Acidaminococcus fermentans DSM 20731: one gene and its partner. Each later gene encodes a partner of the first gene's protein in a complex. Links are inferred from orthologs where the notes say so. Each region holds a gene or a part of one and is shown in the gene's direction. Other genes may lie near its edges. The genes, in order: uvrA and mfd.

Region 1 (3,656 bases):
TCGCCACCATCGAACGGGCGGAAATCATCCATGATCTCCGGGCCGGAAAATTCGATGTGCTGGTGGGCATCAACCTGCTCCGGGAAGGGCTGGATATGCCGGAAGTGAGCCTGGTGGCCATCCTGGATGCGGACAAGGAAGGGTTCCTGCGCAGTGATACGGCCATGATCCAGACCATCGGCCGGGCAGCCCGGAACGCCCACGGCCGGGTGATCATGTATGCGGACACCATCACCGGTTCCATGGAGCGGGCCATCAGCGAAACCGCCCGGCGCCGGGAAAAACAGGAGGCCTTCAACAAGGTCCACGGCATTGTGCCCCGGACCATCCAGAAAAAAGTGGTGGATCTGATCAAGCTCACCAAGGTGGAGGAAGACAATACCGCCGCCAAAGGCTATACGGCCAAAACGGTGAAGAAACTGAAGCCCAGGGAGCTGGACAAGCAGATCCGGCTCATGGAAAAGAAAATGAAGGAAGCGGCCAAACAGCTGGATTTCGAACTGGCCGCGGAATACCGGGACCAGCTGATATTGCTGAAAGGAGAGCAGCGGAAAGCTCATGAATGAAGATGTCATTGTAATCCAGGGGGCGCGGCAGCACAACCTGAAGAATATATCCCTGAACATCCCCCGGAACAAACTGGTGGTGATCACCGGTCTGTCCGGCAGCGGGAAATCCTCCCTGGCCTTTGATACCATCTATGCGGAAGGCCAGCGCCGGTACGTGGAAAGCCTGTCGGCCTATGCCCGGCAGTTCCTGGGACAGATGGACAAACCGGATGTGGACTATATCGGGGGACTGTCCCCGGCCATTTCCATCGACCAGAAGACCACCAGCCGGAACCCCCGGTCCACGGTGGGAACGGTAACGGAGATCTACGACTATCTCCGGCTGCTGTTTGCCCGGATCGGGATCCCCCATTGTCCCCAGTGCGGGAAAGTCATCGAACGCCAGTCCCCCCAGCAGATTGCCGACAAGGTGCTGGAATTGCCGGAAGGAACCAAATTCATGATCCTGGCACCGGTGGTGCGGGGCCGGAAAGGGGAACACAAAAACATCCTGGAAACCGTCCGCCGGGCAGGATACGTGCGGGTGAAGGTGGATGACCACCTGTATACCCTGGATGAGGAAATCCAGCTGGACAAAAAGAAGAAACACTCCATTTCCGTGGTGGTGGACCGGCTGGTGGCCCGGCCGGGACTGGGAAGCCGGCTCACCGATTCCCTGGAAACCGCTTTGAAACTGGGAGAAGGGACCGTGGCCATCGAAGAGATCGGAGGTGAGACCCATGTGTACAGCGAAAAGTTCGCCTGTGCGGAATGCGGCATCAGCCTGCCGGAAATCGAACCCCGGCTGTTTTCTTTCAACGCACCCTATGGCGCCTGCCCGGACTGCATGGGCCTGGGACAGCATATGGAGTTCGATCCGGATCTGATCATCCCGGACAAGACCAGACCCTTTGACCAGGGGGCCATTGCGGCGGTCAGCTCCAATGTGAAATCCTATTTTCTCTGCCAGCTGGCGGCGGTGCTGAAAAGCCGGGGCTATTCCCTCCAGAACTGCTGGAAGGATCTGCCCAGGAAGTTCCAGCAGCAGCTTCTGGAAGGGATCCCGGACGAAATCTTCACCTTTTCCTACCAGAATCTCATGGGGGAAATCAACGAACACAATACACCCTTTGAAGGGATCATCCCGGTCTTGAAACGGCGGCTGAAAGAGGCCATGAGTGAAAGCCAGCGGCTGGACTATGAATCCTTCATGACCGCCATCGAATGTTCCACCTGCCATGGGGCCCGGCTTCGTCCGGAAGTCCTGGGCATCACCGTGGATGGAAAGAACATCCAGCAGGTGTGCCGGATGCCGGTGCGGGAATGTCTGGCTTTCTTCAACGGACTGCAGCTGTCGGATCGGGACGCCTTCATTGCCAAACAGATCCTGAAGGAAATCCGGGCCCGGCTGAGCTTTTTGAACAATGTGGGGCTGGATTACCTGACCCTGGACCGGGCGGCGGCCACCCTGTCCGGCGGGGAAGCCCAGCGGATCCGGCTGGCCACCCAGATTGGTTCCGGTCTGGTGGGGGTGCTGTACATCCTGGATGAACCCAGTATCGGCCTGCACCAGCGGGACAATGACAAGCTGCTGGAAACTCTGAAGAATCTCCGGGACATGGGAAACACCCTGATTGTGGTGGAACATGACGAGGACACCATGCGGGCGGCGGACCAGATCATCGACATCGGACCGGGAGCCGGGGAAAACGGCGGCTATGTGGTAGCCCAGGGCACGGCGGATGAAATCAGCCAGGTGCCGGAATCCATTACCGGCCAGTATCTCAGCGGCCGGAAAAAGATTCCGGTGCCCCAAGAGCGGCGGAAAGGAAACGGGAAACAACTCACCATCAAGGGAGCCCGGGCCAACAACCTGAAGGACATCGATGTGTCCATTCCTCTGGGGACCCTGACGGTGGTCACCGGGGTCAGCGGCAGCGGCAAAAGCACCCTGATCAACGATATTCTGTACAAGGCTCTGGCCAAAAAGCTCATGGGAGCCCGGGAACGGCCACTGGCCCATGACCGGATCAACGGAATCCAGCACATCGACAAGGTGATCAACATCGACCAGAGCCCCATTGGCCGGACGCCCCGGTCCAACCCGGCCACCTACACCGGCACCTTCGACCTGATCCGGACCCTGTTCAGTACCACCAATGATGCCAAACTCCGGGGCTACAAGCCGGGCCGGTTCAGCTTCAACGTGAAGGGGGGACGGTGCGAGGCCTGCCATGGGGACGGGATGCTGAAAATCGAGATGAACTTCCTGCCGGATGTGTATGTGCCCTGCGAAGTGTGCAAAGGCACCCGGTACAACCGGGATACCCTGGAAGTCCGCTACAAGGGCAAGAACATTGCGGAAGTCCTGGATATGACCGTCAGCGAGGCCTGTCAGTATTTCAGCAACCAGCAGCGGATCCTCCGGAAGCTTCAGGTGCTGGAAGACGTGGGCCTGGGGTACATCCGTCTGGGCCAGGCGGCCACCACCCTGTCCGGCGGGGAAGCCCAGCGGGTGAAACTGGCCACGGAACTGGCCAAGGTGAACACCGGACGGACCCTGTATATCCTGGACGAACCCACCACCGGCCTCCACATGGCCGATGTGCACAAACTGCTGGAAGTGCTCCAGCGGCTGGTGGATGCGGGCAGTACCGTGGTGGTCATCGAGCACAACCTGGACGTGATCAAAAGTGCTGACTGGCTCATCGACCTGGGGCCGGAAGGGGGCGACCGGGGCGGCACGGTGATTGCCACCGGGACCCCGGAACAGGTGGCCCAGGTGCCGGAATCCTACACCGGCCAGTATGTAAAGAAGGTACTGGAATGAACGATGCCATCAAAGAGACCCTGGCGGTGCTGCCCAACGCCCCGGGGGTCTACATCATGCACGATGCCTCCGGCAAGGTGATCTATGTGGGGAAGGCGGTGATCCTGAAGAACCGGGTGCGCAGTTATTTCCGCCCGGCCAGCCAGGTGTCCCCCAAGGTCCGGGCCATCAACGCCCATGTGGCCTCCATTGAAACCATTGTCACCGCCAGTGAGATGGAAGCCCTGATCCTGGAGTGCAACCTGATCAAGAAGTACCGGCCCCGGTACAACATCGAT
Region 2 (4,075 bases), 1.2 Mb from region 1 along the record:
GGCACCGGCGTGCATATGTACATCGGCCGGGGCGGCGCTCCGGAAGGCGTACTGGCTGCCTGCGGGCTGAAATGCCTGGGCGGCGACATGCAGGCCCGTCTGGTTCCGGAAAACGAAGACCAGGTGGAACGCTGCCGGAAGATGGGCATCGAAGACACCAAGAAGATCCTGACCATTGATGATCTGGTCAAGGGCGATGACTGCATGTTCACCGCCACCGCCATCACCAACTGCGATATGCTCCGGGGAGTCAACTACTTCGGCAACGGTGCCCGTACCCATACCATTTCCATGCGGTATGCCACCGGCACGGTCCGGTTCGTGGACGGCGTCCACACCTTCGACCGGAACAACATCAACATTAAACTGTAATTGAAAAGGGGCTGTTGCAGAAGCAACAGCCCCGTCAGCAAGAGGGGTGTTGCCCAGCAACACCCCTCTTTCCCTGTTCCTGTAAAGAGAGAATTTTATGACAAATACACTGACGAAACTGTTGCAGCAGGAGAAAAATGTCCGGGAAGGGGCAGATCTCTGGCAAAAGACCCCCGGTCCCCTGCAGCTGACCGGCCTCACAGGCTCTGTGAAAGCCGGCTTTTTGTGCGCCCTCCAGGAAACGGTCCAGGCGGCCCAGCCCCTGGTGATCCTTACGGTGAACCGGGAGAGCATCCGGGCCCAGCGCCGGGAACTGGCCCATTTCTATCCGGACCTGGCCATGCGGGAACTGTACCCGGCCAGCCTGATCCACGGCCAGGTGGATACCCGGAACGAACAGGTGATGGCGGAACGGGCAGCGGCCCTGGAAATGATCGTCCGGAAGGAGCCGGGAATCATCTTCGCCACCGCGGAAGCCGCCATCCAGAAACTGCCCCAGCCGGAATCCCTGGTCCGGGAAAACCTGAAACTGGCGGTGGGGCAGGAGATCGAACAGTCCCTGGTGGTGGAAAAACTGGTGAAGGCCGGCTACGAACGGACGGAACAGGTGGATACCCTGGGTCAGGTGGCGGTCCGGGGGGATATCCTGGACGTGTTCCCCATCAACGGGAAAGATTCGGTGCGGATCGAATGGTTCGACAACACCATCGATGCCATGAAACGGTTCGACCTTGACACCCAGCGGAGCATCGGGACCATCTCCCAGGTGGGGATCATGCCACTGGCGGTCCCAAACCAGGAAATCAGTGCCTCCCTGTTCCAGTACCTGTCGGCGGACCAGCTGGCGGTACTGGATGAACCTGTAGCCTTCTTTGAAGAATGCAAAAAAAGCTGGGGAGACAATCGGGAATTCGCCGACCAGCTCCTGGACCAGGAAACCATGATCCAGCAGGCCGGGGAAACCCATCTGCTGACGGTCAGCGACCTGGGCCATCCCTATTTTCCCCAGGCTCCCCGTATCCATGTGCAGGTCCGGGCCATGGCTCCCTACAATAAAAACACCGACCTGCTCCAGAAAGACCTGAAGGGCTGGCTGGACCAGGGCATCCATCCCCTGATCATGATGGGGACCCGGGACAAGGCCGCAGGCCTGGCAGAAAGCCTGAAAGGAGCCGGTCTGCCCATGGCCTTTGCCGGCCAGTTCCAGGGCGTACCGGAAACCGGGGGCCAGGTCTTTGCCGGCAGCCTGACCAACGGCTTCTATTTCTGGGATGAAAAATGGCTGCTGCTGACGGAAAGCGACATCTTCGGGGCCCAGAAGAAGCGCCGGCTCACCAAAACAAAGGGCAAAGGACCGGCCCTGAACTATTTCTCCGACATCAAGGCCGGGGATTATGTGGTTCATGACGTCCAGGGCATCGGGCGGTACATGGGGGTGGAAACCATCGAAGTGAACGGGGTCCACCGGGATTACCTCCAGCTCCAGTACGCCGGCGGGGACAAGCTCCATGTGCCGGTGGAACAGGTGGGCCTCCTCCACAAATACGTGGGCAACGAGGGGACGCCGCCCAAATTGTCCAACATGGGCCGGAAGGACTGGCAGAAAGCCACCCGGAAAGCCCAGAAGGCCATCACCATCCTGGCCACGGAACTGCTTCGGCTCTACGCCCAGCGGAAGATCACCCCGGGCCATGCCTTTGCCCCGGATACCCACTGGCAGAAAGAATTCGAGGACAGCTTCCCCTTTGAGGAAACCCCGGACCAGCTGAAGGCCATTGCTGAGATCAAGGCGGACATGGAAAAGCCCGTACCCATGGAACGGCTCCTCTGCGGGGACGTGGGCTACGGCAAGACCGAAGTGGCCATCCGGGCCGCCTTCAAGGCCGTCATGGACGGCAAACAGGTGGCAGTACTGGCTCCCACCACCGTCCTGGCCCAGCAGCACCTGCTGACCTTTACCCAGCGGATGGGCTCCTTCGGGGTGCGGGTGGAGATGCTCAGCCGGTTCCGGACCCCCAAACAGCAGCGGGAGATCATGGAACGGGTGGCGGAAGGCAAGATTGACGTGCTTATCGGCACCCACCGGATCCTGAACCCGGATGTGGAATTCCACGACCTGGGACTGTTGATCATCGATGAGGAACAGCGGTTCGGGGTGGCCCAGAAAGAAAAAATCAAGCAGCGCAGCGCCGGCATCGACGTGCTGACCCTCTCCGCCACCCCCATTCCCCGTACCCTCCACCTGGCCCTGGTGAAGGGACGGGACATGAGCATCATCGAATCCCCTCCGGAAGACCGGCTGCCGGTGGAAACCTATGTGGCCGAATATGATGACGGGATGGTCCGGGAAGCCCTGGAACGGGAAATCCGCCGGGGCGGACGGATCTACTATGTCCACAACCGGATCGAGGGGCTGAGCCGGATCGCTGCCCATCTCCGGGAACTGGTCCCCGGGATTACCATCGGTCTGGCCCATGGACGGATGACTGAGGACGAACTGGAAGATGTGATGCTGGGGTTCTACCAGGGGGACTTCGACGTGCTCCTGAGCACCACCATCATCGAAAACGGCCTGGACGTGCCCCTGGCCAACACCATCATCATCGACGGGGCGGAAAACTTCGGACTGTCCCAGCTGTACCAGATGCGGGGACGGGTGGGCCGGTCCTCCCGGCTGGCCTATGCCTATTTCCTGTACAAAAAGGACCGGGTGCTCAGTGAAGTGGCCCAGAAACGGCTCCAGGCCATCCGGGACTTTACGGAACTGGGGGCCGGCTTCAAGATCGCCATGCGGGACCTGGAGATCCGGGGGGCCGGGAACCTGCTGGGGGCCGAACAGCACGGACAGATCACCGGGGTGGGCTTCGACCTGTACTGCCGGCTGCTGGAAAAGACCATCAACACCCTCCAGAACGGCGGAAACCCGGATGAACCCGTTCCGCCGGATCCGGTGATCGAAATGAAGCTGGATGCCTACATCCCGGACGATTATATCGACAATCCCCGGTACAAGCTGGAACTGTACCACCGTCTGGGAGACATGAAGTATGAGGACAGGAACGATCTGATGGATGAGATCATCGACCGGTTCGGCACGCCCCCCACCCAGGTGGAGAACCTGTGGCGGGTGGCGGCTCTCCGGGATGTGTGCCGGAAGCTCCGGATCATCAGCGTGGCGGTGCGGCCGGGAGAAATCCGGCTCGCCTTCGATCCCCACAGCAAGGCCAATCCCGATGTGCTTCAGGCCCTGATCCGGGAATACGTGCCCCGGGCCACACTGAAGATGGGGCCCCAGCCCCAGTTCGTGCTGAAAACCAAAGGCATGGAGGAACAGCCCCTTTCCTGGCTGGAAAAGAACCTGCCCCGCATGCTATAATCTTTTGTGAATAACCCAATCCCGTAGGGGGCGCAGGCCCGGCGCCCCGCTGAAAAACACCCTGGGCCCGGCAAAAAGGAGGCAGAAATGGCAGACCGGTTTATGAAAGGGACCCTGATTCTGACGGCGGCAGGGCTCATGGTAAAAATCCTGGGATCCGTGAACCGGATCCTTCTGTCCCGTCTCCTGGGCGGGGAGGGCATCGGCCTGTACCAGATCGCCTATCCCCTGTACCTGCTGCTGGTGGCCCTGTCTTCGGCGGGGATCCCGGCGGCCATGTCCATCCTGATCTCCCGCCGGGCCGCCGCCGGAGACCGGCAGGGAGCC

What was found.
Region 2: the proteins of uvrA (region 1) and mfd are in contact, whole or in part, in a crystal structure (PDB 4DFC), measured with the Escherichia coli proteins. The link is inferred for Acidaminococcus fermentans DSM 20731 from one-to-one orthologs.

The regions. Positions count from the first base shown.
Region 1 is NC_013740.1:606,306-609,961, forward strand. Bases 159-3,578 are described here. They hold uvrA (excinuclease ABC subunit UvrA), read left to right. Parts: upstream 159-558; coding sequence 559-3,378; downstream 3,379-3,578. Other genes in these bases: uvrB (excinuclease ABC subunit UvrB), read left to right, coding at 159-566; uvrC (excinuclease ABC subunit UvrC), read left to right, coding at 3,375-3,578. In the rest of the region: more of uvrB, read left to right, coding at 1-158; more of uvrC, read left to right, coding at 3,579-3,656. UniProt on the Escherichia coli protein: The UvrABC repair system catalyzes the recognition and processing of DNA lesions. UvrA is an ATPase and a DNA-binding protein. A damage recognition complex composed of 2 UvrA and 2 UvrB subunits scans DNA for abnormalities.
Region 2 is NC_013740.1:1,788,292-1,792,366, reverse strand. Bases 110-3,948 are described here. They hold mfd (transcription-repair coupling factor), read left to right. Parts: upstream 110-469; coding sequence 470-3,748; downstream 3,749-3,948. Other genes in these bases: ACFER_RS08245 (putative polysaccharide biosynthesis protein), read left to right, coding at 3,836-3,948; glpX (class II fructose-bisphosphatase), read left to right, coding at 110-372. Outside these bases: more of glpX, read left to right, coding at 1-109; more of ACFER_RS08245, read left to right, coding at 3,949-4,075. UniProt on the Escherichia coli protein: Couples transcription and DNA repair by recognizing RNA polymerase (RNAP) stalled at DNA lesions. Mediates ATP-dependent release of RNAP and its truncated transcript from the DNA, and recruitment of nucleotide excision repair machinery to the damaged site.